DNA from 2 places in the Geodermatophilus sp. URMC 61 genome. Region 1 is predicted to be linked to the other one. Evidence: riboswitches for the same ligand, from Rfam matches in the RefSeq annotation. Region 1 holds a riboswitch; the other holds the start of a gene.
The links. Region 1 has a riboswitch for cyclic di-AMP ahead of ACU610_RS12390 (C40 family peptidase). Riboswitches for the same ligand answer to the same signal wherever they lie in the genome.

Region 1 (14,350 bases):
TGCGCGGTCATCCCCCGCTCGCGCACCAGCCAGGCCCGCAGCACCAGCCCGGTCCGCGAGGCGCCGCCGTGGCAGTGCACCAGCAGTCGGTGGCCCTCGGCGCGCAGCGCGGCCATGTCGTCGAGGACCTCGGCGAGCACGGCGTCGAGGTCGGCGTTGTGGTCGTCGTCGGAGAGGTAGGCCATCCGGTGTGTCCGGTGGGGGAACGGCTCGCCCAGCCGGCACAGCGAGATGACGGCGAAGTCCTGCTCGCTGTAGCGGGCGCCGTCGAGGTTGCCCGCCCAGATGCCCGGCAGCACCTCCTGCGGACCGATCCGCGGGATCACCCCGGCGTCGTAGCTCTGCTGCGCGCCGCCGTCGAGCGCTGCCGCCAGCTGCTGCAGGTCGGCCAGCCGCCACACCGCCTCGCCGTGGCCGGGGATGCGCCCGTGGACGACGGACGACCAGCGCATCGGGATGCCGCCCATCCCGTACACCGCCCCGGCCAGCCCGCCGGCGACCGCGGCGACGGTGTCGGTGTCCCCGCCCAGGTCGACCACCAGGCGGAGCACCTCGGCGAACGACGTCCCGCGTCGCAGTGCCCACACCGCCTGGCCGAGCGTCGGCCACACCGCGCCGTTGGGCATGCCGGGCTGCGGCGTCCAGTCGGGCGCGAGCACCGCCGCGTACCGCTCGCGGTGCTCGTCGGCCACCGCCTCGAGCGCCGCAGGGACGGCGGCCAGCGGGTCGCCGCCGTCGAGCGCGACCCGCACCAGCTCGTGGAAGACCGCGCAGCCCTCGCCGGCGGCGGGGTCGCCGTGGGTCAGCGCCGAGATGCGCCGGGCGGCGTCCGTGGTGGCCTCGCGCCCCTCGCGGGCGAACCGGATGGCGGCGGGCGTGGTGCGCATCAGGGAGCCGTTGCCGGCGGCCCGCCCGGTGCGCCGGAAGTGCTCGTCCGCGGCGGTGTCCCACGGCAGGCCGGAGCCGAGGACGGCGCGGGTCTGGGTGCCGATGTCCGGCGGGTCCGCCTCCGCCCAGCGCAGGAAGCGGTCGAACAGGTCGGCCTCGTCGAGCCGGCCGCGCTCTCCCAGCGACGTCGCGACGAGCAGCGCCAGCTGGGTGTCGTCGGTGAACTCGCCGGGCTCCCAGCCGAGCGTCCCGCCGCCGCACATCTCGGTGTGCGCACCGCGGGCCGGGGTGGGGAACCGGGCGGAGAACCGCCCGGGCGGGCCGAACTCGAAGGGTGCGCCGAGCGCGTCGCCGACGGCCGACCCGACCAGCGCGCCGGCGACGCGGGAGGAGCGGTGCACGCGCGGGGTCACCCGAGCACCCTGCCGCGCCGGCCCGCCCATCAGGCGCTGACCTCCTCGTGCGTGTTCACCCCGGGGATGCGCCGCACCGACCCCCACCCGAAGCGGGCCCACACGACCAGCAAGCCGGCGCCGACGAGCGAGCCGAGCGTGTCGCGGAAGAGGTCGCCGTTGGTGTCGTCGTTGTCCTCGGAGAGCTCGGTCCCGAACCACGCGTCCGACCGCCACTCGAAGAGCTCCCACAGCGCCCCGACGGCGATGCCCAGGGCCGCGGTCACCACGGCGATGCCCACGTAGTGCCGGAGGTGCGTCTCGTCGCGGGGGTCCGGGACGACGTCCAACCGGGCCAGGCCGATGTAGACCACCGGGGCCGTGAGCATCGGCAGCGTGAAGTGCACCAGGTCGTCGAAGCGGACGAACTGGTCGTACAGGCCCAGCGTCTCGCCGAACCCCTGCAGCGCCATGCCCAGGGTCAGCGACAGGTCGTAGAGCCGGGGCAGGTTCACCGCCCGTGCGACGAGGGTGATGCTGCCCAGTGCGGCCAGCAGCGCAGCCGACCCCCACTGCCCGTCCGCCGCGTACACCACGGCCCCGGCGAGGATGACCAGCCGGAGGACGTCGATGCCGTCCCTGATCCACGGGGTCCAGTCCCCCAGCAGCAGCGTGCGCCTGTCCACGTCACCGACCTAACCGGACCGAGCGGGGGAGTCGCACAGCGACCGCCGGGGACGGTGCCCGGCTCGCCGCTGACGACGCTGCGTCACCGGGCTCCGTCGTCACCCACGCGACCGGGGGACGACGGTGTCTCCGGCGCGCGCACCGGAACGTCCCGGTGCTGCACTGTCCCCGGCCGGTGCAGCACCGCCGGGGGGCACCGCGGGACAGGAGGACGCCGTGACCGATCGCGAGCTCGGGCCGACCGCCGCGCGCAGCAGTCGGACGACCCTCTGCACGAGCCACGCTCCCGGCCACGCCGTCCAGCCCACCCGCGTGCTGCTCTGCGACAGCAGTCCTGACGATGTCTGGACGCCGGTCGTCGTCATGGGCGCCGTGGGCGACGAGCTCACCGTCGCCTGCGGCGCGGAGCTCCGCCGCTACCGCAACCACGAGACCGGCCGGCTGCTGGACCTGGCCGACACCACCGGGCCCGACGCGCTGCTCAACGAGCGGTACGGCCTGCTCTTCCTGCGCACCTGGCCGCAGGACGCCGCATCGGTGTTCTCGCTGCAGCCGGCCGACCAGCCGCCGCACCCCTGCGGCTGACCGCCGTCGAGATCGCCGATCTCGCCCGTCCACAGCGTCGTGGCCGTGCGCGGTCGGCGATCTCGACGTGGGAACGGGTCAGGCGACCCGGCGGGCGCCCGCGTAGCTCGGCATGGAGTCGAGGTTCATGACCTGGACCGGCTTGCTGGAGTTGAGCGCGTGCACGATCTGGCCGTTGCCGACGTACATCGCCACGTGCGAGACCGGGCTGTAGAAGAACACCAGGTCGCCGGGCTGCAGGTTCGCCTTGGACACCGGGGTGCCGACCGTCGACTGCGCCTTGGACGTGCGCGGGAGGGAGACGCCGGCCGCCTTGTAGGAGAAGGTGGTCAGCCCCGAGCAGTCGAAGGAGTTCGGGCCGGTGGCGCCGTACACGTACCGGTCACCCACCTGGGCGAGCGCGGTGTTGACGGCGGTCTGGGCGGCGCCGCTGGCCGCGGCGGCCGGGGCCGCGGCGACAGCCGGGGCCGCCGCGAGGGCCTGACCGGTCGCGCCACCGACAGCGGCCGAGGCGGGGAGGGGGGCGAGGGTGATCCCGGCGCCGGCGATGGCGGCGACGGCGACACCCCGGAACGAGCGACGAGCGAAGGACGTGCGGGCAGTCGTCATCGACGACGGTTCTCCTGTTCTCCACGACCGCCTACCGGGTTAGCTGACGGGTTCGGACGGGGGAGTCGCCCGGCGCGACGAGGTCGCGCTTCACCCCAGTGCTGCGGTGGGTCCCCGGCCTGCGCACGGGTCATCGACCAGTGCACGGTTCGGCGGCGCCCGGCGGGTGTCGCAAGGTCAGCGACGTGGGCCCTCCGGACGGCGACCGAGGCTAGGTGGGTCCTTCGGCCCTGTACAAAGCACGGACCGGGGTGCCACAGGGTGTTCGGCGCGGACCGCGACACGCCGAGCTGACCACCACGGACGCCGCTGACGGGCCGTCGGCCCGCGCGGCAAACGTGCTGGTCAGAACGTTATGAAAAAGTTTCACTTTCAACGGAGCGCCTGTGCACAGCGTGCAGACCCATGCGCGGACAGCTCTGGCGTCGTCGTGGTTGGGGTGGGTCCTCGCCGGGCACGACCAGAGCCAACCGACCCAAGGAGGAACACCATGGCCGGCATGCTGAGGAAGGTCCTGGCCTCGGGGATCGCGGCGAAGGTCATCCAGGAGGCCCGCAAGCCGCAGAACCAGGCCAAGATCAAGGAGTTCATCGCCAAGATGGGCGAGCAGAACAAGAAGCAGGGCGGCGGCCGGGGCTACGGCCGCGGTCCGGTGCGCTGAGCGCCCGCCGCTGACCCGACGGCGACCCCCCGCTCGCTCCGGGTGGGGGGTCGCCGCCATGCTCGGGGACCGTGCTGCGCATCGCCGTCCTCGACGACTTCCAGTCCGTGTCCGGCAAGTTCGCCGACTGGTCGCGCCTCCCCGAGCAGGCCGAGGTCGTCGCCTTCGCCGACCACCTCGACGACGAGGACGCCGTCGCCGAGCGGCTGGCCGGGTTCGACGTCGTCGTCGCCATGCGCGAGCGCACCCCGTTCCCGCGCGGCCTCCTCGAGCGGCTCCCGCGGCTGCGGCTGCTGGTCACCACCGGCTCCCGCAACGCCGCCATCGACGTCGCCGCGGCGGCCGAGCGCGGCGTGACCGTCTGCGGCACCGGCGCCCACCCCACCGGCCCGGTCGAGCTGACCTGGGCGCTGATCCTCGCCGTGGCCCGGCACGTCCCCGAGGAGGACGCCGGGGTGCGGGCCGGCGGCTGGCAGCGGACCGTCGGCACCGACCTCGCCGGCGCCCGGCTCGGCGTCGTCGGCCTCGGCCGGCTCGGCACCCGCGTCGCCCGCATCGGCCAGGCCTTCGGCATGGAGGTCGTCGCCTGGAGCCAGAACCTCTCCGACGAGCGCGCCGCCGAGGCCGGCGTGCGACGCGTCGACCGGGACGAGCTGTTCGCCACCGCCGACGTCGTCACCGTCCACCTGGTGCTCTCCGAGCGCACCCGCGGTCTGGTCGGCCGCGACGAGCTCGCCCGGGTGAAGCGCACCGCGATCCTGGTCAACACCTCGCGCGGACCGGTCGTCGACGAGGCCGCGCTGCTCGAGGCGCTGTCCCAGGGCCGCCTCGCCGGCGCCGGCCTCGACGTCTACGACCGCGAGCCGCTGCCCGCCGCCTCGCCGCTGCGCAGCGCGCCGCGCACCGTGCTCACCCCGCACCTGGGCTACGTTACCCGCGACACCTACCGCGTCTTCTACGGCGACGCCGTGGACGACGTCGCCGCCTTCCTCCGCGGCGAGCCGGTCCGCGTCATCGCACCTGCGTGACCAGTGCCGGGCCCGGGTACGGACCCGGGCCCGACACGAGGAGGTCAGCGATGACCGAGGGCAACATGACCGGCCGTCCCCACGGTGGGGTCAACGAGCCGCAGGACGACGTCCTCCCCGGCGAGCGGCCGGAGAAGGACCTGGTCGGGCCGCCGTCCCAGCAGGAGGGGCCGCGGGCGGCGCGGGACGGCGAGATGTCGACCAGCCCCGGGGAGACCGGCAGCGGGGTCCCCGACACCGACAACCCGCTCGGCGGCCGGACCAGCAGCTGAGCCGGCGGGGCTACGGCCGCCCGGCGCGGGGGACGTCGACCTCGGTCGCGACCAGCACCGCCTCGCGCACCGGCGCCCGGTTGTGCTCGTAGAAGTCCGGCGCGCAGCACATCAGCAGCGTGCGGCCGTCGTCCCCGCCGAGCATGCAGGCGAAGACGCCGAGCCCCTCGGGCGCGGCGACCTCGTCGACGACCGCGCCGCCCTCGGCGACCCGCACCACCCGGCCGCCGACCGCGTCGGCCGCCCAGACGTGTCCCTCGGCGTCCAGCGCGCAGCCGTCGGGCGCCACCGCCAGCTGGCCCAGCACCTCCTCGGTGGTGCGGCCGGTGACCTCCGGCCCGAGCGGCGCCCACACGCGCCGGTCGGTCAGCGCGCCGTCGGCGCCGAGGTCGAAGGCGGTGTACCGGTTGCCGAGGGTCTCCCCGACGACGAGCGTGCCGCCGTCCGGGGTGATCACCATGCCGTTGGGGAACTGCAGCCCGTCCGCGGCGACCGACACCGTGCCGTCGGGGTCGACGCGCTTCAGTGACGCCGTCCGCGCGTCCCCGCCACCCATCAGGTCGAAGCCGAAGTCGCCGACGAACACCTGCCCGCCCTCGGTGACCACGAGGTCGTTGAGGTGCCCGCCGCAGTGCTCGGTCAGGTCGGCGTGGGTGGACAGGGTCCCGTCGGCGTACCGCAGCACGCGGTGGTCCTTCATCGACACGACCACCAGCGACCCGTCGGGCAGCCAGCCCAACCCCGAGGGCTGGCCCTCCACCTCGACGACGACGGTCTCCGCGCCGTCCGGCGTCACCCGGCTGACCGTGTGCCGGTAGAAGTCCGACACCCACCAGGTGCCCTCGTGCCAACGCGGGCCCTCGAAGAACCCGCCACCCTCCAGGACCGTCCTGAGCTGCTGCTCCGCCATGGCCCGGGACAGTAGGTGACGCCGGTCACGCACCGGCGCGGAGGTCTGGACGACGCCGTCGCGGGAGCCGGGAACCGCTCGGGTCGGCCTGCCGCGCGGGTGTCGTCGGCCTGCTGGCCGGACCGGGCGGTCCGGCGTGCCGTTTCCGCAGCTGACCGGCCGGGCAGGCCCTCGCGGACCCGCACCCGACAGTGAGGACGACCACCATGCAGGTCGGCTACAAGCTCGCGACCGAGGCCTTCGGACCGGAGGACCTCGTCCGCCAGACGGTCCGCGCCGAACAGGCGGGCTTCGACTTCGTCGAGATGAGCGACCACTTCCACCCGTGGCTCGACGTCCAGGGCCACAGCTCGTTCACCTGGTCGGTGCTCGGGTCGATGGCGGCGAGGACCGAACGGATCGGCCTGGCCACCGGCGTGACGTGCCCGATGATCCGCTACCACCCGGCCGTGATCGCCCAGGCCGCGGCGACGGTGCAGATCCTCTCCGGCAACCGCTTCACCCTCGGCATCGGCTCCGGCGAGCGGCTCAACGAGCACGTCGTGGGCGCGGGCTGGCCGCCGGTGCGGAAGCGGCACGAGATGCTCCGCGAGGCGCTGGAGATCATCCGGTTGCTGTGGCAGGGCGGCTACCGCTCCTACGACGGGCGGTACCTCCAACTGGAGGACGCCCGCCTCTTCGACCTGCCCGACCAGCTGCCCGTGATCGCGGTGGCCTCCGGTGGGCACAACGCCTCGGTTCTCGCCGCCGAGCTCGGCGACGGGCTGTTCGCCACCGAGCCGCGCAGCGACCTGGTCGAGGCCTACACCGGCGCCGGCGGGAACGGGCCGCGGTACGCCGAGGTGCCGATGGCGTGGGCGCCCGACGAGGACTCCGCCGTCCAGGCCGCCCTGGAGACCAGCCGCTGGGCGCTCACCGGGTGGAAGGTGATGAGCGAGCTGCCGAACCCGGTCAACTTCGACGCGGCCAGCGCCACGGTGAAGCCCGAGGACATCCGGCAGCAGTTCTCCATCGGCCCCGACCTCGACGCGCACGTCCAGAAGGTGCAGCCCTACGTCGACGCCGGTTTCGACCACGTGGTGCTGCAGAACACCGGCCCCGACCCCGACGGCTTCCTGGAGGTCTGCGAGCGTGAGCTCATCGACCGGGTGCGTGCACTGACCCCGTCGTCCTGAGCGCCCGGGCGGACGTCCCCCCGCGGGGAACGTCGGCCCAGGCGCTCAGGCGGCGTCGACGGGGGAGCGGTCGGCCTGGGGGTCCAGCAGGCCGGCCATGCCGGTCAGCCGCAGCAGCCGGACGGTGAACGGCGACGGGGAGGCCAGCCGCAGCGTGCAGCCGCGGTCCTCGGCCAGGGCGGCGCTCGCGGCGAGCACCCGCAGACCCTCGGCGTCGCAGAAGGTGATGCCCGCGGCGTCGACGGTCCAGCAGCGGTGGTCGGTCAGGCTGAGCGCGTACAGCGCGTCGCCGAGCCGGTGGGCGACCAGACGGTCGAGCTCACCGGCAGCGGTCACGCGACCGGTCTGCAGGTCGATGGACAGCAGCAGCGGACGCTCGAGCGTCTGCTGCGGGATGACACGTGCGCGCATGGTGCTCCCCTCTGGGGGACACCGGTCGACAGCTGAGCCACCGGATGGCGCCCCTACGGACGTGCGCGTCCGGGCCAGCTCTTCGACCCTGTTTGCGACGTTAACAGCACCCGGGCATGTTGGCTGGTGCACGATGAGATGGCCCACCACCGGTCCGTGTCGACACGCCGAGCCCGGTGCCGGCGCGCCCGCAGCGGAGTGGGGCCGGACCCTCGTGCCCTCGGCGCGGGGACTCTCCCCCTGCCCACCACGCGAGGCAGGGGGAGAGCGTCCCCGGGGACGCTCAGGGCCCCCGGGACATGGGCCGGCCGGCGTCCGCGGGTGCGGACGCCGGCCGGTGTGGTGCGGGTCAGGCCCGGTCGGTGCGGGGCCGGTAGGGCGCGCCGGGGTTGAACACCTCGAGGGTGTGCTGGTCGAACCGGCGGATCCAGGACCTGATCGTGCGAGCGGTCCGCGTGCTGCGGGATGGCATGGGTGTCCTCCTGTCGTCCTCCGGGCGTGCGTCGCCCGGGGCGGCGGTTCGTGGGTGGGCCGACCGGCGGGCCGGCAGTGGGCGGCGGCGCGTCGGCGCGCACACGTGCTCACGCACGGCGGACGACGGCGTCGGGGTCAGCTGCGCCCGGCGTCGTCGCGGGGCGCGGTCACCGGCGCGTGCGGGCGCCGGCACCAGGGGGCAACGTGCCGGCAGGGGTCGTCGTTCCGCGACCCCGCTCACGCACCCGGACGTCGGCCGAGGCGACCCCCCCGGAGGCTCACCCCCGAGCCTGCGAGCGCTGAGACCTGCGAGCGCTGCGAGCACGGGGTCCTTCCACGGTCGGGGTGGGGCGGCCCTTCTCAGTCGCCCTTGACGTTGACCACCTGGCGCAGCGTGTGTCGCACCTCCACCAGGTCGGAGGCGTCTGACATGACCTGGTCTATCGGCTTGTACGCGTCGGGGTGCTCGTCGAGGAACGCGTCCGAGTGACCCCAGGCGATGCCCTTCATGCGCCGGTCGAGGTCGGCCCGGGTGAACATCCGCCGTGCGGCACCGCGCGAGTGGTTGCGGCCCGCTCCGTGCGGCGCCGACATCAGGGACTCGACGTTGCCCTTGCCGACGACGACGTAGGACGCCGCGCCCATCGAGCCGGGGATCAGCCCCCACTCGCCGGCCCGCGCGGAGATGGCTCCCTTGCGGGACAGCCACACCTCGGTGCCGTAGTGCGTCTCCCGCTCGGTGTAGTTGTGGTGGCACTGCACGACCTGCGCGCGGTGCACCTCCTCGGTCCGGCCACGCCCACCGAGGAACCGCGACACCTGCTCGGCGAGGCGGTCCATCATCTCCTCGCGGTTGAGCGCGGCGAACCGCTGGGCCCAGTGCAGCGCCTCGATGTAGGCGTCGAACTCCGCCGTCCCCTCCTCGAGGTAGGCCAGGTCGCGGTCGGGCAGGTCCATGCCGGCACAGCGGTCCTGCGCCACCCGGATGTGCTTGGACGCCAGCCGGTTGCCTATGCCGCGCGAGCCGGAGTGCAGGAACAGCCACACCCGGTCGTCCTCGTCGAGGCACACCTCGATGAAGTGGTTGCCCGAGCCGAGTGAGCCCAGTTGCAGCGGCCAGTTGTGCGCGACACCGTCGGCCTGTGCCGCACCGGGCAGGTCGCGCAGCTCCTCGACCCGCGCCGCCGCCGTCTCGCGCAGCTTCCTGTTGTAGCGGCCGGCCGACAGCGGGACCGCCCGGGAGACCTGCCCGTGCAGCGTGGCCAGGTTGCGGCCGCGGAGGTCGTCACCGGTGAACTGGGTGCGCACGGCCATCATCCCGCAGCCGATGTCGACCCCGACCGCCGCCGGGATGATCGCCCGGTCGGTGGGGATCACCGAGCCGACGGTCGCACCGAGCCCGAGGTGCGCGTCGGGCATCAGCGCCATGTGCGGGTGGATGAACGGCATCGAGGCCGTGCGCTCGGCCTGCATGCGCGTGGTCGGCTCGAGGATCGACGCCCAGTTCAGGAGGCGGTCGCTGATCTTCTCCATGTCCCTCTCGCTCCGGTGGGGGCGCGACGGTGGAGCAGTCCTGCCCCGCCGTCCGCACCCCGGTTACCCGCGCGAGGAGCTCAGTCGTCGTCCTTCTTCTCGCGGTCCCGCCCGCGACCCTCGTCCCCGTCCCTGCCCTTGTCCTTGTCCCTGCCCTTGTCCCTGTCCCCGTCGCCGGCGGTCGGCGACGGCGCGGCGGTCGTCGGCGGGGGAGGAGGGGGCGGCGGGGCCACGGCGTGGGTGACCGTCACCGTCGTCCCGACCGGGACCTCACCGGTCGGTGCGAGCGCGAGGACCTCCCCGGCGGGGACGTCGGCCCGCTCGACGGCGACCAGCGTGACCGGCAGGTCCAGCCCGGTCAGCCAGGCCTGCACCGCGGTCACCTGCTGTCCGACGTGGTCGGCGGGGTCCACCCGGACGAAGGTCCCCGTGGGTCGCGGTGCGACCGTCGTCGGCGCCGCGGACGTGGCGGGGGCGGCCGCGGGCGGCGCGGCGGTGGGGACGTCGCGGGTCCCGAGCACCACCCCGGTGACGACGAGCGCCGTGGCCACCAGCCCGACCAGCACCGGCACCACCAGCCGGCGCACCCGGCCACGGTCGTCGGGCTCCTCGTCGTCGAGGGCGGGGAGCCCGACGACCGTGGCCGCCGCGAGGGGGCTTCCCGGCAGCGGGGCGGTCGTCGACTGCGGCACGGGGACGGCGGGCAGCACGCGGGTCGCCGTCCGCTCGTCGGCCGGCTCGGGGGCACGGCCCCCGGCGGCGTCGGCCACCGCGGCGACCAGCGCGGCGCCGTCCGGGATCCGCGCGGCCGGGTCGGTGGCCAGCGTGCGCTCGACCAGTGCGCGCACGGGGGCGGGGACGTCGGCCGGCAGCGGCGCGGGCGTCTCCGACAGCCGCCGCATCGCGACCTCGACCGGCTCCGGGCCGTCGAAGGGACGGCGCCCGGCGAGGCACTCGTAGGCGACCGTGCCCCACGAGTAGACGTCGACGGCGGGCGTGGCCTTCTGCCCCTGCACGAGCTCGGGGGCGAGGTACTGCGCGGTCCCCACGACGTGGCCGGTGCGGGTGACGGTGGCGTTCGCGGCCGACCAGGCGATGCCGAAGTCGGTCATCTTCACGGTGCCGTCGGGGCGGACCAGCAGGTTGGCCGGCTTGACGTCGCGGTGCACGACCCCGGCGGCGTGCGCCGCGGCCAGCCCGGCGGCGACCTGGCCCAGCAGGTCCAGGGTCCGCGGCGGCGCCAGCCGGCCCTCGCGCGCCAGCACCGCCGACAGGGGCTCGCCGTCCACCAGCTCCATGACGAGGTAGACCAGCCGGTCGCCGCCGGGCGAGGTGGGCTCCACCTCGCCGTAGTCGTGCAGGACGGCGATGTTCGGGTGGGTCAGCCCGGCCGACAGGCGGGCCTCGGTGCGGAACCGGGCCAGGAAGACCGGGTCGCCGGTGAACTGGCTCTTGAGCACCTTGACCGCGACCTCGCGGCCGAGCACCCGGTCCTGCGCACGCCAGACCTCGCCCATGCCACCGGTCGCGATAAGCGACCGGAGCTCGTAGCGGTCCTGGAGGACGTCTCCCGTGGCCGCCATGCTCAGACGGGGTCGACCGGGCGCAGCGGCGGGTGCGGCGTCAGCCGCTTCTCCAGCGTGACCCGGTGCCGGCCGTCGGACTCGTGCCGGAAGTCCAGCCGGTCGACCAGCGCCTGCATGAGCAGCAGGCCGCGGCCCTCGTCCAGCGGGGAGTGCGCGTCCCGGCCGGGCAGCGCGGCCGGGTCGAACCCCTCGCCGCCGTCCACCACGCTGATCCGGCACAGCCGGTCGTCGATGGCGACCTCCACCTCGTACTCGGCCTGGTCCCCGGCGTGCTGGACGACGTTGGCGCAGGCCTCGGTGAGCGCCAGCGCGATCTCGTCGATCACCACCCGCTCGATCCGCAGGTGCACCAGGGCCTGCCGGCACAGCCCGCGGACGAACGGGACGCTGCCGGTGTCCACCGGGAGGTGGACGGTGAACGCGATGTCCACGCCGAGTTCCCCCCTCCCGCCCGCAGGCATCTAGGCTGCTCAGGTTGCACGTCGTCGATGGGAGGGCCGATCCGTGCAGTTCGACGTCGAGCGGACGACGGTCCTCGGACGGCCGGCGCTGAGCGTACGCGGAGAGCTGGACCTCGCGACCGCCCCGCGCCTCGCGGAGGCCGTCGAGTCACAGTTGTCCCAGCAGCCGCAGTCCCTGGTCGTCGACCTGACCGACACGACGTTCCTCGACAGCTCCGGAGCCCGGGAGCTGGCGCGCACCGCCCGCCGCGCCGCTGACGAGAGCGTCGCGCTCGAGGTCGTCTGCCCGCGCACCAACCGGCCGGTGCGGCTGGTGGTCGACCTGCTGGAGCTGCGGGCGCTGGTGCCGATCGTCGAGTCGCCCAGCCTGACGGAGAACGAGGTCGGTCCGTAGGGTCGGCCGGCGATGACGCCGATCGCCAGCACGCCCCGCCCCACGACAGCCGCGGGAGCACCGCAGTGAGGAACGAGCGAGGAGCGGACCGCGGCGCGGAGTCGGGCCAGAGGGCAGGGCCCGAGACCTCCGGTGTCGACGAGGACGCCCTGCGACGCTGCGCCGACGAGCCGATCGCCGTCCCGGGCGCGATCCAGCCGCACGGCGCGCTGCTGGCCGTCACCGAGCCCGACCTCGCCGTCGTCGTCGCCTCGGCCAACGCCGCCGACGTCCTCGGCACGACCCCGGCGTGCCTCGCCGACGTGCTGGACCCCGCCGACCTCGACCGGCTGCGCGCCGGCCTGGCCGGGCACCTCCCGGAGGTCAACCCGATGCGGGTGACCGTCGCCGGCGCGGAGGTCGACCTCGTCGTCCACCGCGCCGACGGCCTGCTGCTCACCGAGTGGGAGCCGCTGGCCGGCGCGGAACGGGCTGACGCCGTCTGGCACGCCCGGCTGGCGCTGGTGCTGCAGCGCCTGTCGGCCAGCGGCACCCTCGACGAGCTGACCGCCTCGCTGGCCCGCGACGTGCGGGCGCTCACCGGCTTCGACCGGGTGATGGTCTACCGCTTCGACCCCGAGTGGAACGGCGAGGTGGTCGCCGAGGACCGCCGCGCGGACCTCGAGCCCTTCCTCGGCCTGCGCTACCCGGCCAGCGACATCCCCGCCCAGGCCCGCGCGCTCTACGCCACCAACTGGCTGCGGCTCATCCCCGACGCGACCTACCGGCGGGTGCCGCTGGAGCCGGCCGCGAACCCGGTCACGGGGCGCCCGCTGGACCTCTCCGGCGCCATGCTGCGCAGCGTCTCGCCGGTGCACCTGGAGTACCTGGCCAACATGGGCGTGGTCGCCTCGATGTCGGTGTCGCTGATCGACCGCGGCCGGCTGTGGGGGCTCGTCTCCTGCCACCACTACCGCGGCCCGCACCGCCCCTCCTACGCCGACCGGGTGGCCGCGGAGTTCCTCGGCCGCACCGCCTCGCTGCTGCTGCACACCACGGTCGAGTCCGGTGAGCAGGGCCGCGTGGTGGCGGTGGCGCAGCGGCAGGCCGAGCTGGTGGCCGCGCTCGGCCGCACCCCGCGGACCCCGGCGCAGGCCCTCACCGAGGGGACGCCGACCGTGCTGGACCTGCTGCCCGCCGCCGGTGCCGCCGTCCGCCTCGACGGCCGGCTGCACCTGCTCGGCAGCACCCCGCCGGCCGAGCGGGTGCCCGGGTTGGTCGCCGCGCTGCTCGCCCAGGACCGCCCGGCCACCGACGCTCTCGGCAGCGTCGTGCCCGAGGCCGCGGACGTCGTCGACACCGCCGGCGGCCTGCTCGCCGTGGAGGTGGGCGGCGGGGGCGGCGACTTCCTGGCCTGGTTCCGGCCGGAGACCCCGCGCGAGGTCACCTGGGGTGGCAACCCGTACACGCCCAAGACGGTCGAGACCGCGGCCGGGCCGCGGCTGTCCCCGCGCCGCTCGTTCGCCGCGTGGCGCGAGACCGTGCGGGGGACGGCGACGCCGTGGCGCGCGCACGAGGTCGAGGCCGCGCAGGCGCTGGCCGCCCACCTGACCGAGTCGGCGCTGCTGCGCGCCGGGGAGGACAACCGGCTGGCCGCGGCGCTGCAGCGCACCCTGCTGCTCGAGGCACTGCCGGAGGTGCCCGGCGTCGCGCTGGCCGCCCGCTACCGGCCCAGCGCCGCGGACGTCGTCGGCGGCGACTGGTACGACCTGGTGCCGCTGCCCAGCGGCCGGCTGGCGATCGTGCTGGGGGACGTCGCCGGGCACGGGCTGGCCGCTGCCTCGGTGACCGCGCAGCTGCGGCACGCGCTGCGCGCCCACCTGCTGCGCGACCGGGGCCCGGCCGCCGCACTGCAGGGGCTGGGCGAGGTGATCGCCGCGCTGCTGCCCGGGGAGCTGGCCACCGCGGTCGTCGCCGAGCTGGACCCGGAGACCGGGGAGGTCGCGGTCGCCAACGCCGGCCACCTGCCGGTGCTGCACGCGGCGGCCGACGGGGTGCGGCTGCTGTTCGAGGGGCGGGGGCCGGCGCTGGGCCTGCTCGACGAGGTGGACTACGCCGAGACCCGCGTCCGGCTGGCCGGGCCGGACCGGCTGCTGCTCTACAGCGACGGGCTGGTGGAGCGCCGCGACGTCCCGCTGCCCGACCGGCTGGACGCGCTGTGTGCCGCCGTCGCGGCCGGCGCGGAGCCCGAGGCGCTGCTCGACGGGGTGCTCGCCGCCCTCGACCCGGCCGACACCGACGACGT
Region 2 (14,350 bases), 300 kb from region 1:
CGTCCCGTCGTCCTCCGCGTCGCACGGCAGGTCGAGGACGAAGACGTGGCTGTGCCGGTCCGTGACGACCCCGGCGCCCTCGGCGTGCCAGCGCAGCGTGGTGACCAGCCACGGCGCCTGCCTGGCGCGGTCCGCGCCGGACCGGTCCACCTGCGGCACCCGGGCGGTCCAGGCCAGCCGGCGGGAGTCCGGCGACCAGACCGGCCGGCCGGCGCCCAGTGGGGCGTCGGTCAGCCGGCGGGGTGCGCCGCCGGCCGTGGGCAGCAGGTACAGCTGCGGCGGCCCGCCGGCCTCGGCGCCCAGGTAGGCCAGCCAGCGGCCGTCCGGGGAGAAGACCGGGTCGGTGTCCCGGCGGCCGGACGTCAGCGCGCGGGCCGGCGCCGACCCGTCGGTGGGCACGGCCCACAGCCGGCTGCGCTCCGCGTCGTCCCCCGGGTCGGGCCGGGTGACCGCGACGACGGCCATGCGCCCGTCCGCGGAGACGGTGGGGACGCCGGGGGCGCGCAGCAGCGCGAGGTCGTCAGGGCGCACCGTCGGCGCGCTTCCCGGGCGCGGGGCTCAGCGGCGGGAACGCCCCTCCCCATCGGTCTCCGTCGCGAGCCGCGACTCGGCCGCGGCCGCGGCCGCCGGGCCACCCGTGGCGACCGACTCGGCGGTCTCCGGCGCGACGTCGGGAGCTCCCAGACCCGGCTCCTCGTCCGGCAGCTGGCCGCGGGTCTTGACCAGGCTGGCGACCGTGGCCAGCAGCAGCACCCCGAGGATGATCGACAGCGACAGCCAGATCGGGATCGTCGGCACCCACTCGACGTGCTCGCCGCCGTTGATGAACGGCAGGTTGTTCTCGTGCAGGGCCTCGAGGATCAGCTTCACGCCGATGAAGGCGAGGATGACCGCCAGGCCGAGCGACAGGTAGACCAGCCGCTTGAGCAGGCCACCGAGCAGGAAGTACAGCTGCCGCAGGCCCATCAGCGCGAAGACGTTCGCGGTGAAGACGATGAACGGCTCGCGGGTGAGACCGAAGATCGCCGGGATGCTGTCCAGCGCGAAGAGCAGGTCCGTCGTCCCCAGGGCGAGGAAGACGATCACCATCGGCGTCCAGAGCTTCTTGCCGTTCTCGGTGACGCGGATCTTGGCGCCCTGGAAGTCCTGGGTCATCGGCAGGACCCTGCGCATCCGCCGGATGAAGGCGTTCTCCTCGTAGTCCTCGTCCTCGCCGCGGTGCCGCACCAGGTTGATCGCGGTGTACACGAGGAACGCGCCGAAGATGTAGAAGACCCAGATGAACCGCTCGATGACCGCGGCGCCGAGCAGGATGAAGATGCCGCGCAGCACCAGCGCGATGATGATGCCGACCATCAGGGCCTCCTGCTGCAGGTGCCGCGGCACCCGGAAGCGGGCCATGATGATCACGAAGACGAAGAGGTTGTCGACCGACAGCGAGTACTCGGTCAGCCAACCGGCGTAGAACTCCGTCGCGTACGTGCCGTTGGTGAAGCTCAGCAGCAACAGCCCGAACAGCAGGGCCAGTGCCACGTAGAAGCTCACCCAGATGCTCGCCTCCTTCACGGAGGGCTCATGCGGGCGGCGCGCGACGATGGCCAGGTCCGCGAGCAGCAGGACCGTGAGCCCCACGAACGTCGCGACCTCGAACCAGACGGGGAGTTCCATTCGGTGGTTTCCTCCGGGGACAGGCAGGTGTCAGCACCGGAGGTCTCTCCCACCGCCGGCCGCGGGGCCGGCGATCGGCAGTACCGGAGGCCATGGGACCTCGTGATGACGACACTGCCGCGGGGGGATACTCCCCTCCATCGAGCGGCCCCGGACCGGCGCAGCCGTCAGCGGCTGCGGCCTTCTGAAGCCGTGGCGCTCACCGTACCTGCCCTCCGGTCGTCCTTCGACGCGACGTCTGAAGTGTTCGTAGTGTTCTCGGGGATACCGCCGCTGGACCGGCCGCGGACGGCACCGGACCCGCCCTCGGCGAGGACGGGCCCGGTGGGGTGGGGCGGGACGGGTCAGCCGCGGTGGCGGGTGGCGCCGCTGGCGGCGTGCTCGTCGACGGCGCCGGTCACCGGCGCGTCGTGCGGCGAGGGCGTGGCTTCGTCGGCACGGCGCGCGTGTGGGTCGCGGTCGCCGGGCCCCTGCGCCACCGGACCCTCGGAGCCGGCCGCCGCGTCACCCGCGCCGGTGGGCGACTCGACGCCACGGGCCCGGTCGCGCCGGTCCTTCACCAGGCTCGCGACCGTGGTCACGACCAGCGTGGCCAGGATGACCGTCAGAGACAGCCAGGTGGGCACCTCGGGGATCACCGTGACGTGCTCGCCGCCGTTGACGAACGGCAGCTCGTTCTCGTGGAGCGCGTGGATGAGCAGCTTCACGCCGATGAAGCCGAGGATCACGGCCAGGCCGTAGGACAGGTAGACCAGCCGGTCGAGCAGGCCGTCGATGAGGAAGAACAGCTGGCGCAGACCCAGCAGCGCGAAGGCGTTGGCGGTGAAGACCAGGTAGGTCTCCTGGGTCAGCCCGAAGATCGCCGGGATCGAGTCGACGGCGAACAGGATGTCCGCGCTCGCGATGGCGACCAGGGCGATGGCCAGCGGGGTGATGTGCCGCCGGCCGTGGATCTTGGTTACCATCCTGTCGGAGTGGTACTCGTCGGTGGTCGGGAAGACCTTGCGGGCCAGCCGCAGCGCGACGTTGTCCTTGTACTCCTCGTCGTGCGAGTGGCCGCCGCGTGCCTGCACCCACGCGGTCCAGACGAGGAACCCACCGAAGACGTAGAAGATCCAGCTGAACTGCTCGATGGCGGCGGCGCCGACGAAGATGAACAGCGTCCGCAGCACCAGGGCGAAGGCGATGCCGAACAGCAGCACCTTCTGCTGCAGCTCCCGCGGGACCGCGAAGCTGGCCATGATCAGGACGAACACGAAGAGGTTGTCGACCGAGAGGCTCTTCTCGGTGATGTACCCGGCGAAGTACTCACCGGCGTACTGGCCGCCGGAGAACCACAGGACCAGCAGGCCGAAGACCACGGCGATACCGACGTAGACCGCCGACCAGATCGCCGACTCACGCAGCGTCGGCGCGTGCGGGGTGCGCACGTGGCCGACGAAGTCCAACAGGAGCATCCCGACGATCGCGGCGATCGTCAGAGCCCACACCCAGAAGGGCACGTCCAAGGCAGATACCTCCGGTGACTCGACGGCGCGCAAGGCGCCGTGTGTCTGACCCGAGGTCTCTCCCGCCCCTCATCCCTGAGGTGGCCAACGGCGCCGGAGGTCCATGGGGACCTCGTACTGACGACGCCGCTGCGCGGGGATACTCCCCTCCACGGAACCGCCGACGCCGACCCGCGCTGCGGGCCACCGTCGGACGGCTTACTTACCCATCGACGCTACCGGGATGCGCGGTGTTCCCTCGATGAGAACACCCTCATCCGGGCGTGGCGTGGGCCACCCGGCCCCTCGAGGACCCATCTGCACGTCGACGTCCGTCTCGCTCGCCGTCCGGATCGCCACGGCGGCCGGGCTCTGGCGCTCGTCGTCCCCGACCTGGTGGCGGCCTCGCGGCGGGAGACGCGGTGCGCCGCTCCGGGGTTGGTCGAGCGCTGTACGTCTCTGGCGGGGCTGGACCGCGGAACCCGCCGCGACCGCACACTGCTGCGGCGCGCGAGGGGCGCCTCGCTCAGTCCGCCGGGCGCCTGCTCCTGGGGAGGGCGGCGATGATCGCCTCGTAGGAGGCGTCGACGAGCTCGCGGACCTCGTCGTCGGGCACCGGCCCGGTCCAGTCGACGGCATTCCAGCCGTAGCGGCCGATGTAGGAGCTCCGCGCGATCGCGCCCGGGTAGCGCTCCCGCCACTCGGCGGCCTCCTGCGCGTCGCGCCCGCACTTGACGCCGACGGTGCCGCCGTCGAGGTCCAGGAAGGCGAAGGCCTTGCCGCCGACCTTCGCCACGAGCTCGGCGTCACCCCACGGGTAGGTCTCCTCGGCGCCCCGCTTGGCCAGGCAGTAGGCGACCAGTTCGTCCCGCTCCACGGTGGCCATCCTGCAGGGTCCCGCCGGTCCCGTTCCGGCCCGGCGCCGTCCAGAGGCTCGCCGCGGCCCCGTCCAGGGCACCGCCCTGAGCTCTGACGGCCCTCTTGCAGGGTCCCGCCGCGAGCCTGCGAGTGGCGGGGGGGCAAGGGGGCCGTCAAGGGGGGACGGGGTCCTGCTCCGAGCGGCAGGGGCAGGGTGGTCCTCTCAGGCGTGGGCGGCGTCGAGCTGGCGCAGCTCCTTCTTCAGCTCGGTCAGCTCGTCACGCAGCCGGGCGGCCACCTCGAACTGCAGCTCGCGGGCGGCGGCCAGCATCTGCTCGTTCATCTGCGTGATGAGGTCGGCCAGCTCGGCGCGCGGCAGGCCCTGCACGTCGATGCCGCCGGCCTTGCCCGCCTTCTTCGACGACAGTCCCGGCACCGGCGCCTTGCCGCGCGACTGCTGCCGGCCCGAACCGCCGACCAGTTCGACGCTCTCAGCGTCCTCCGCGGCGCGGTAGATGCCGTCGAGGATGTCGACGATCTTCTTGCGCAGCGGCTGCGGGTCGATGCCGTGCTCGCGGTTGTAGGCGATCTGCTTCTCGCGCCGCCGGTTCGTCTCCTCGATCGCGGTGGTCATCGACGGGGTGATGGTGTCGGCGTACATGTGCACCTGGCCGGACACGTTGCGGGCCGCACGGCCGATCGTCTGGATCAGCGACCGCTCCGACCGGAGGAAGCCCTCCTTGTCGGCGTCGAGGATGGCCACCAGCGACACCTCGGGCAGGTCGAGGCCCTCGCGCAGCAGGTTGATGCCGACCAGCACGTCGTACTCGCCCTGCCGCAGCTCGCGCAGCAGCTCCACCCGGCGCAGCGTGTCGACCTCCGAGTGCAGGTACCGGACCTTGATGCCCAGCTCGAGCAGGTAGTCGGTGAGGTCCTCGGCCATCTTCTTGGTCAGCGTGGTGACCAGGACGCGCTCGTCCTTCTCCGTGCGCACCCGGATCTCGTGCACCAGGTCGTCGATCTGCCCCTTGGTCGGCTTGACGACGACCTCCGGGTCGACCAGGCCGGTCGGGCGGATGACCTGCTCGACCACGTCACCCTGGACCCGGCCGAGCTCGTAGGGCCCCGGTGTCGCCGACAGGTAGACGGTCTGGCCGATCCGGTCGGTGAACTCCTCCCACTTCAGCGGGCGGTTGTCCATCGCCGACGGCAGCCGGAAGCCGTGCTCGACCAGCGTCCGCTTGCGGCTCATGTCGCCCTCGTACATGCCGCCGATCTGCGGCACGGTGACGTGCGACTCGTCGATGACCAGCAGGAAGTCGTCGGGGAAGTAGTCGATGAGGCAGGCGCCGGCGCTGCCGGGGGCGCGCCCGTCGATGTGCCGCGAGTAGTTCTCGATGCCGGAGCAGAACCCGACCTGGCGCATCATCTCGATGTCGTAGGTGGTGCGCATGCGCAGCCGCTGGGCCTCCAGCAGCTTGCCCTGCCGCTCCAGCTCGGCCAGCCGCTGCTCCAGCTCGGCCTCGATGGAGGCGATCGCCCGCTCCATCCGGTCGGGGCCCGCGACGTAGTGGGTGGCCGGGAAGACGAACAGCTCGTCGACCTCACGGACCACCTCGCCGGTGAGCGGGTGCAGGTAGTACAGCCGCTCGACCTCGTCGCCGAACATCTCGATCCGGCAGGCGAGCTCCTCGTACACCGGGAAGACCTCGATCGTGTCGCCCCGCACCCGGAAGGTGCCGCGGGTGAACGAGAGGTCGTTGCGGGTGTACTGCTCGGTGACCAGGGTGCGCAGCAGCTCGTCGCGGTCGCGCTCCTCGCCCACCTTGATCTTCAGCGCCCGGTCGACGTACTCCTCCGGCGTCCCCAGGCCGTAGATGCAGGAGACGGTGGAGACGACGACGACGTCGCGCCGGGTGAGCAGGCTGTTGGTGGCGGAGTGCCGGAGCCGCTCGACCTCCTCGTTGATCGAGGAGTCCTTCTCGATGTAGGTGTCGGTCTGCGGGACGTACGCCTCGGGCTGGTAGTAGTCGTAGTAGGAGACGAAGTACTCGACGGCGTTGTCCGGCAGCAGCTCGCGGAACTCGTTGGCCAGCTGCGCGGCCAGCGTCTTGTTCGGGGCCATCACCAGCGTCGGCCGCTGGACCTGCTCGATCAGCCAGGCCGTCGTCGCCGACTTGCCGGTGCCGGTGGCGCCGAGCAGCACCGTGTCGGTCGCGCCCGAGTTGACGCGCTCGGCCAGCGCCTCGATGGCGGCCGGCTGGTCGCCCGAGGGCTCGAACTCGCTGACGACGCGGAAACGACCGCGGGTGGGCCGGAGGTCGGTGGACGTGCGCACGGGTCCGACGGTACGACCCGCCAGTGACAGGAAGTCGTCCGTGAGCCGTGGGCGGACGCGAGGGGCGACTGGGACGGCGGGACTGGCGTCCGGTGCTTGCACGTGCTGGGGTCGCCGCCTAGCGTCCCCGGTCGCAGGAGCGGTCACCGCCGAGGACCAGTGCCACCCGGGGCCCTGCGCCCAGGACGAGGTCGGACCCGGCGTCACTGCCCCGGCCGGACCTGCGCACGACGCCCCCCACGGAGACCTCCGCGGGGGGCGTCGTCGTCCCGACACGGCCCCTCCCTCCGGGGACGTGAGCGACGTCTCCGCGCAGTGACCTCGGAGAGGGTTGGACGGCGGCGCGCCCGGGCAGGACGGTCCGGAACACCACGCGAACCGACCTCCCCGACGACGCCTCGCGGCGGGGAGGCCACCGGCCCCCGGCTCCCGGGGGCGCCAGCACAGGAGGACCTCGTCCATGAACCAGGTGTGGCCTGGAACCGCCTACCCCCTCGGCGCGACCTACGACGGCACCGGCACGAACTTCGCGATCTTCAGCGAGGTCGCGGAGAAGGTCGAGCTGTGCCTCTTCGACGGCGACGGCAACGAGGAGCGCATCCGGCTCCCCGAGATGGACGGCTACGTCTGGCACGCCTTCCTGCCTGGCATCCAGCCCGGGCAGCGCTACGGCTACCGCGTGCACGGCCCCTACGACCCGTCCCAGGGCCTGCGCTGCAACCCCAACAAGCTGCTGCTCGACCCCTACGCGAAGGCGATCGACGGCCCGATCGACTGGGACCCTTCGGTCTTCGGCTACGACTTCGACAGCGGTGAGCGCAACGACGACGACTCGGCCGCGCACATGCCGAAGTCCGTCGTCGTCAACCCGTACTTCGACTGGGGTGTGGACCGACCGCCGAGGACGCCGTACCACAAGTCGGTCATCTACGAGGCCCATGTCAAGGGCCTGACGATGACCCACCCCGACGTCCCGGAGGAGCTGCGCGGCACCTACGCCGCCATCGCGCACCCGGCCGTCATCTCCTACCTGCAGGAGCTCGGCGTGACCGCCATCGAGCTCATGCCGGTGCACCAGTTCGTGCAGGACGACACGCTCCAGCAGAAGGGCCTGCGCAACTACTGGGGCTACAACACGATCGGGTTCTTCGCGCCGCACAACGAGTACGCGAGCAACACCGACAACGGCATGCAGGTGCAGGAGTTCAAGGGGATGGTCCGCACCCTGCACGAGGCGGGCATCGAGGTCATCCTCGACGTGGTCTACAACCACACCGCCGAGGGCAACCACCTCGGCCCCACGCTGTCGTTCAAGGGCATCGACAACCGGGCCTACTACCGGCTGGTCGAGGACGACCCGCAGTACTACATGGACTACACGGGCACCGGGAACTCGCTCAACGCCCGCACCCCGCAGGCGCTGCAGCTGATCATGGACTCGCTGCGGTACTGGATCACCGAGATGCACGTCGACGGCTTCCGCTTCGACCTGGCCTCCACGCTGGCCCGCGAGCTGCACGCCGTCGACCGGCTGTCGGCCTTCTTCGACCTGGTGCACCAGGACCCGGTGGTCAGCCAGGTCAAGCTCATCGCCGAGCCGTGGGACGTCGGTGAGGGCGGCTACCAGGTCGGCAACTTCCCGGCCCTGTGGACCGAGTGGAACGGCAAGTACCGCGACACCGTCCGGGACTTCTGGCGCGGCGAGCCCTCCACGATCGGCGAGTTCGCCAGCCGGCTCACCGGCTCGGCCGACCTCTACCAGCACTCCGGCCGGCGCCCGGTGGCGAGCATCAACTTCGTCACCGCGCACGACGGGTTCACCCTCAACGACCTGGTCTCCTACAACGAGAAGCACAACGAGGCCAACGGCGAGGGCAACAACGACGGCGAGAGCCACAACCGCAGCTGGAACTGCGGCGTCGAGGGCCCGACCGTCGACAAGAAGGTCCTCCACCTGCGCGCCCGGCAGCGGCGCAACTTCCTGGCCACGCTGATGCTCAGCCAGGGCGTCCCGATGCTGCTGCACGGTGACGAGCTGGGCCGCACCCAGCAGGGCAACAACAACGGCTACTGCCAGGACTCCCCGCTGACCTGGATCCACTGGGACGAGGTCGACGAGGGGTTGCAGGAGTTCACCAAGGCGGTGACCCGGTTGCGCCGCGAGCACCCGACGTTCCGCCGCCGCCGGTTCTTCCACGGCCGCCCGGTGCGCCGGGGCGAGGGCGACCCGGTGCAGGACGTCGCCTGGCTCACTCCGTCCGGCGACCTGATGACCGAGGACGACTGGGACGCCGGCTACGCCAGGACGATCGGCATGTACCTCAACGGGCACGGCATCCGGGAGACCGACGAGCGCGGGGAGTACGTGGTCGACGACCACTTCTACCTGGCCTTCAACGCCCACCACGAGCCGATCGAGTTCACCCTGCCGTCGGAGGAGTACGCCGTGGCCGCGTGGACCGTGGTGCTCGACACCGCGGAGATGGGTGAGGTCGAGCCGCGGGAGCTCAAGGCCGGCGAGACGGTGACGGTGCAGGACCGCTCGATGGTCGTGCTCAGCGCCCCCCGCCGCTCGTGAGCGAGCCGATGGACGGCGCGGCCCGCCGCCGCGCCGTCCCCACCGGGACCTACCGGCTGCAGGTCACCGCCGACTTCACGCTGGACGACGCCGCGTCGCTGGCCGGGTACCTCGCCGACCTGGGCGTGAGCCACGCCTACGCCTCACCGCTGCTGCGGTCGGCGTCGGGCAGCACGCACGGCTACGACACCGTCGACCACGCGCACATCGACGAGTCGCGCGGCGGTCGGCCCGGCTTCGACCGGCTGGTCGCCGCGCTGCACGAGCACGGCCTCGGGCTGGTGCTGGACCTGGTGCCCAACCACATGGGCATCGCCGACCCGGCCGAGGCGCCCTGGTGGTGGGACGTGCTGAAGCACGGGCGGGACAGCGCGCACGCGGCCGCCTTCGACGTCGACTGGGACTTCGGCGGCGGCCGGGTGCGCATCCCGGTGCTCGGGTCGGCGGACGACGTCGAGAAGCTCGAGGTCGTCGAGGGGGCGGGTGGGGAGGACGCTGCCCCGGAGCTGCACTACTACGACAACCGCTTCCCCGTCGCGCCGGGCACCGAGCACGGGACGCCGCAGGAGGTGCACGACCGGCAGCACTACGAGCTGGTCGACTGGCGGCGCGCCGACCGCGACCTCAACTACCGCCGGTTCTTCGCGATCAACACCCTCGCCGGGCTGCGCACGGAGGACCCGGCGGTCTTCGAGACGACGCACCGGCTCGTCCTGCGGCTGGTCGAGGAGGGCGCGGTCGACGGGCTGCGCATCGACCACCCCGACGGCCTGGCCGACCCCAAGGGCTACCTCGACCGGCTGGCCGAGGCCTCCGGCGGCCGGTGGACCGTGGTGGAGAAGATCCTCGAGCCCGGGGAGGACCTGCCGGAGTCGTGGCGGACCGCCGGGACGACGGGCTACGACGCCCTCGCCGAGGTCGACGACGTGCTGGTCGACCCGGCCGGCGAGGCGGTGCTCAGCGCGCTGGACACCGAGCTCACCGGCGCCCCGGTCGACTACGCGCAGCTGGTGCACGACTGCAAGCGCGAGGTGACCGACGGGATCCTCGGCTCGGAGGTGGCCCGGCTGGTGCGGGTGATCGGCGAGCTGCCCGGCATCGACCGGGAGCAGCAGACCGAGGCGCTGGCCGAGCTGCTGGCCAGCTTCCCGGTCTACCGCACCTACCTCCCCGACGGCCGCGAGCACCTCGACGCCACCGTGGCCGCGGTGCGGGAGCGCCGTCCCGACCTCTCCGCCGCGCTGGACGCGCTGCACCCGGTGCTCTCCCAGGCCGGGACCGAGGCGGCGACCCGCTTCGAGCAGACCAGCGGTCCGGTCATGGCCAAGGGGGTCGAGGACAGCGCCTACTACCGGTGGGCGCGGTTCGTGATGCTCAACGAGGTCGGCGGGGACCCGGCGCGGTTCGGCAGCACGGTGCAGGAGTTCCACGAGGCGCAGCAGCGCCGACTGGAGCGCAAGCCCCAGTCGATGACCACGCTGTCGACCCACGACACCAAGCGCAGCGAGGACACCCGAGCCCGGCTGGCCGTGCTCGCCGAGCTCGGGGCCGAGTGGGCCGACCTGGTCCGCGGGCTGCTGACCCGGCACCCGCTGCCCGACCGCCCGCTGGCGCACCTGGTGTGGCAGAACCTGGTCGGCGCCTGGCCGCTGTCGCGCGAGCGGGCGCACGGCTACGCGGAGAAGGCGGCCCGCGAGGCGGGGACGTCGACGACGTGGACCGACGTCGACGAGGAGTTCGAGACCGCTCTGCACGAGATGGTCGACGCGGCCTTCGACGACGAGCGGACCAGCTCCGAGATCGAGCGGTTCGTCGCCCGCATCGCGCCGTTCGGCCGGTCCAACTCGCTGGCGCAGAAGCTGCTGCAGCTGACGATGCCCGGCGTCCCGGACGTCTACCAGGGCACCGAGCTGTGGGACCTCTCGCTGGTCGACCCGGACAACCGCCGTCCGGTCGACCACGACCTGCGGCGGAGGCTGCTGGCCCGGCTGGACGCCGGCGAGGTCCCCACGGTCGACGAGACCGGCGCGGCCAAGCTGCTCGTCGTCTCCCGCGTGCTGCGCGCCCGCCGGGAGCACCCGGAGTGGTTCACCGGGTACGAGCCGGTGACGGCGACCGGGGTCGCCTCCGACCACGTGGTCGCCTTCGACCGGGGCGGTGTGGTGCCCGTGGCGACCCGGCTGCCCGTGGGCCTGTCGATCACCGGGTGGGGCGACACCGCGCTGCAGCTGCCGACCGGGGCCTGGCGGGACCTGCTCACCGGCGGGCGGTTCGTCTCCGACGCCGACGGGCTGCCGGTGGCCGGGCTGCTCGACCGGCTCCCGGTCGCGCTCCTGGTCCGCGACTGAAGCGGTAGCAGGACCCCTGCCCCCACCATCTCGCAGGCTCGCCCCAGGTCCCGTCCCGAGGCTCGCCGCGAGCTCGTGAGCGGTGAGGAGGACGGGGTCCTCGTGCCTGCAGGGGTCCAGGGCCGGGGCGCGGGGCCGAGGTGAGACGGACCTCACGTCCCCGCGTGGGCACGTGCCCACGCGGGGACGTGACCAGGTGATCCGCCCGGTCCCGGCGCCGACGGCCGGCCGTGTCACCCGAGTTGCCCGTGGGGCACGGGGTGTGCCGCCGTGACCTGACCGTTACCTTGTCCGGGCACCCCCATCCGGAACCGGGTGCCGGAGCCGATCCGCCGAACCCCGTCCGTCGGCCGCCGTACCTCCTGCACAGCCAGGACGGGGGTGGGGGACCCATCTCGGTGCCCGGCCGGTCCGGCCGGGCACCTCGGGGTGAAGCCGTGTGCGCACGGCCGGGGCACCGATCGCTCCGAACCCGACAGCTCACCTCGCAGGCGGCGGATCGGGAGTCCCCCATGCGTTCGTCCTCTCCTGCCCGCACGTCCGCACGCGCCCTGCGCCGTGGTGCCGTGGTGCTCGGCGGTGCCGCCGCCGTCTCCCTCGGCGTCCTGGCCGCCCCGGCCTCGGCGGCCGCCCCCAACAACTGGGACGCCGTCGCCCAGTGCGAGTCCGGCGGCAACTGGGCCATCAACACCGGCAACGGCTACTACGGCGGCCTGCAGTTCAGCGCGAGCACCTGGGCCGCGTTCGGTGGCCACCAGTACGCGTCCAACGCCCACCTGGCCACCAAGGCGCAGCAGATCGCCGTCGCCGAGCGCACGCTCGACGCCCAGGGCCCGGGCGCCTGGCCGACCTGCGGCAAGGGTCTCAACCCCTCCGCTCCCGAGGCCGGCGCGGCTCCCATCGCCGCTGCCCCGGTGGCCGCGCCGGCCCCGGCAGCGGCCGGCGGGGGTACCTACACCGTCCAGGCCGGTGACACGCTGGGCACGATCGCCCAGCAGCAGGGCGTCGCCGGTGGCTGGCAGGCGCTGTACGCCGCCAACGACGACCAGCTCAGCGACCCGAACCGGATCTCGGCCGGTCAGGTGCTGCAGCTGCCGTGAGGCGGACCGGCGGCCGGGGAGGCACTCCCCCGGCCGCCGGGAGCCCGGGCCCCTCGGCTCCGTCCCGGGTCCCGCCGGCCCCCTGCCGGCACGAGGACCCCGTCCTCCTCACCGCTCACGAGCTCGCGGCGAGCCTCCGGACGGGGCCTGACCCGAGCCTGCGAGCGGTGGGGGTCGGGGGTCCTTCCACGAGGGGTGGGGAGGACGGGGTCCTCGAGGAGTGGCGCGCGGCACGCGGGAAAGACGTGGTTGGCGGCCGTCCGCGCGGGCATGACCCCTCGGACCACCCACGACTCCCCTGGAGGCCCCTGCATGTCCGCTGCCGTCGAGTTCGCCGTCTGGGCGCCGGTCCCGGAACGGGTCCGGCTGCAGGTCGACGGGTCGGTGCACGACATGCGCCGGGAGGACGGCGGCTGGTGGCGGGCCGAGGTCGAGGCCGGCCCGGAGGCCGACTACGGCTTCCTGCTGGGCGACGACGACACCCCCCGCCCGGATCCGCGCTCGCGCCGCCAGCCCGAGGGTGTGCACGGGCCGTCCCGCCGCTACGACCCGTCCTCGTACGCGTGGGGCGACCGCGCCTGGACCGGCCGCCCGCTGGCCGGTGGCGTGGTCTACGAGATGCACGTCGGCACGTTCACCCCCGAGGGCACGCTGGACGCCGCCACCGGCAAGCTCGACCACCTGGTCGACCTCGGCGTCGACTTCGTCGAGCTGCTGCCGGTCAACGGCTTCGACGGCACGCACAACTGGGGCTACGACGGCGTCCTCTGGTACACGGTGCAGGAGAGCTACGGCGGTCCCGCGGCCTACCAGCGCTTCGTCGACGCCTGCCACCAGCGCGGCCTCGGCGTCATCCAGGACGTCGTCTACAACCACCTCGGCCCGTCCGGGAACTACCTGCCGCTGTTCATGCCGATCTTCAGCGAGGGCGGCGCCAACACCTGGGGGAGCTCGGTCAACCTCTCCGGCCCGGACTCCGACGAGGTGCGCCGCTACATCCTGGACAACGCGCTGATGTGGCTGCGGGACATGCACGTCGACGGGCTGCGGCTGGACGCCGTCCACGCGCTGGTCGACGAGCGGGCCACCCACGTGCTCGAGGAGATGGCGCAGGAGGTCGACCGGCTCTCGGTGGCGCTCGGCCGGCCGCTGACGCTCATCGCCGAGAGCGACCTCAACGACCCGCGGATGGTGACCCCGCGGGTGGCCAACGGCACGGGCATCTCCGCGCAGTGGAGCGACGACTTCCACCACGCGCTGCACTCGGTGCTGACCGGTGAGGGCCAGGGCTACTACGGGGACTTCGCCGCCGCCGGGCTCGCCGGGCTGGCCAAGACGCTGACCGGCGCGTACTTCCACGACGGTGCCTGGTCGAGCTTCCGCCGCCGGCACCACGGCCGGCCGGTCGACACCGCGCTGCTGCCCGGCTGGAAGTTCCTCGGCTACCTGCAGGACCACGACCAGATCGGCAACCGCGCCGTCGGCGACCGCGTCTCGGCGTCCCTCTCCCCCGGCCTGCTCGCCGTCGGCGCGACGCTGGTGCTCACCAGCCCGTTCACCCCGATGCTCTTCATGGGCGAGGAGTGGGGCGCCTCGACGCCGTGGCAGTTCTTCACCAGCCACACGGACCCGGAGATCGGCCGGGCGACGGCCGAGGGCCGCAAGGGCGAGTTCGCCGAGCACGGCTGGGACGCCGACGAGGTGCCCGACCCGCAGGACCCGGAGACCTTCACCCGCTCGAAGCTGGACTGGGACGAGCCCGAGCGCGAGCCGCACCGCACGCTGCTCGCCGTGCACCGGACGCTGCTGGCGCTGCGGCACGAGCACCCCGACCTGGTCGACCCCGACCTGTCGCGGGTCGAGGTGGGCTGGGACGACGAGGACCGCTGGCTGGTCGTGCACCGCGGCGCGCTGCGGGTGGTGGCCAACCTGTCCGGGGACGCGCGGGAGGTGGACCTCGACCGGGCGGCCAC

Region 2: linked by a shared signal. The riboswitch ahead of ACU610_RS10925 (transglycosylase family protein) and the one ahead of ACU610_RS12390 (C40 family peptidase) in region 1 are both predicted to bind cyclic di-AMP.

The regions. Positions count from the first base shown of each region.
Region 1 covers NZ_JBRFHZ010000002.1:2,668,442-2,682,791, reverse strand. The annotation lists gene ACU610_RS12405 (ADP-ribosylglycohydrolase family protein) at 1-1,301, opposite strand, end outside; gene ACU610_RS12400 (hypothetical protein) at 1,331-1,966, opposite strand; gene ACU610_RS12395 (hypothetical protein) at 2,184-2,552, shown strand; gene ACU610_RS12390 (C40 family peptidase) at 2,631-3,161, opposite strand; cyclic di-AMP (ydaO/yuaA leader) riboswitch at 3,174-3,307, opposite strand; gene ACU610_RS12385 (hypothetical protein) at 3,652-3,822, shown strand; gene ACU610_RS12380 (D-2-hydroxyacid dehydrogenase family protein) at 3,894-4,850, shown strand; gene ACU610_RS12375 (hypothetical protein) at 4,901-5,122, shown strand; gene ACU610_RS12370 (SMP-30/gluconolactonase/LRE family protein) at 5,133-6,032, opposite strand; gene ACU610_RS12365 (TIGR03557 family F420-dependent LLM class oxidoreductase) at 6,239-7,207, shown strand; gene ACU610_RS12360 (STAS domain-containing protein) at 7,253-7,618, opposite strand; gene ACU610_RS12355 (hypothetical protein) at 7,968-8,090, opposite strand; gene ACU610_RS12350 (RtcB family protein) at 8,453-9,625, opposite strand; gene ACU610_RS12345 (serine/threonine-protein kinase) at 9,706-11,208, opposite strand; gene ACU610_RS12340 (ATP-binding protein) at 11,211-11,642, opposite strand; gene ACU610_RS12335 (STAS domain-containing protein) at 11,716-12,066, shown strand; gene ACU610_RS12330 (SpoIIE family protein phosphatase) at 12,132-14,350, shown strand, end outside.
Region 2 covers NZ_JBRFHZ010000002.1:2,372,910-2,387,259, forward strand. The annotation lists gene ACU610_RS10890 (S9 family peptidase) at 1-531, opposite strand, end outside; gene ACU610_RS10895 (TerC family protein) at 559-1,668, opposite strand; gene ACU610_RS10900 (TerC family protein) at 2,013-3,170, opposite strand; gene ACU610_RS10905 (MmcQ/YjbR family DNA-binding protein) at 3,682-4,032, opposite strand; gene uvrB (excinuclease ABC subunit UvrB) at 4,237-6,351, opposite strand; gene glgX (glycogen debranching protein GlgX) at 6,812-8,929, shown strand; gene treY (malto-oligosyltrehalose synthase) at 8,926-11,277, shown strand; cyclic di-AMP (ydaO/yuaA leader) riboswitch at 11,619-11,786, shown strand; gene ACU610_RS10925 (transglycosylase family protein) at 11,790-12,377, shown strand; gene treZ (malto-oligosyltrehalose trehalohydrolase) at 12,690-14,350, shown strand, end outside.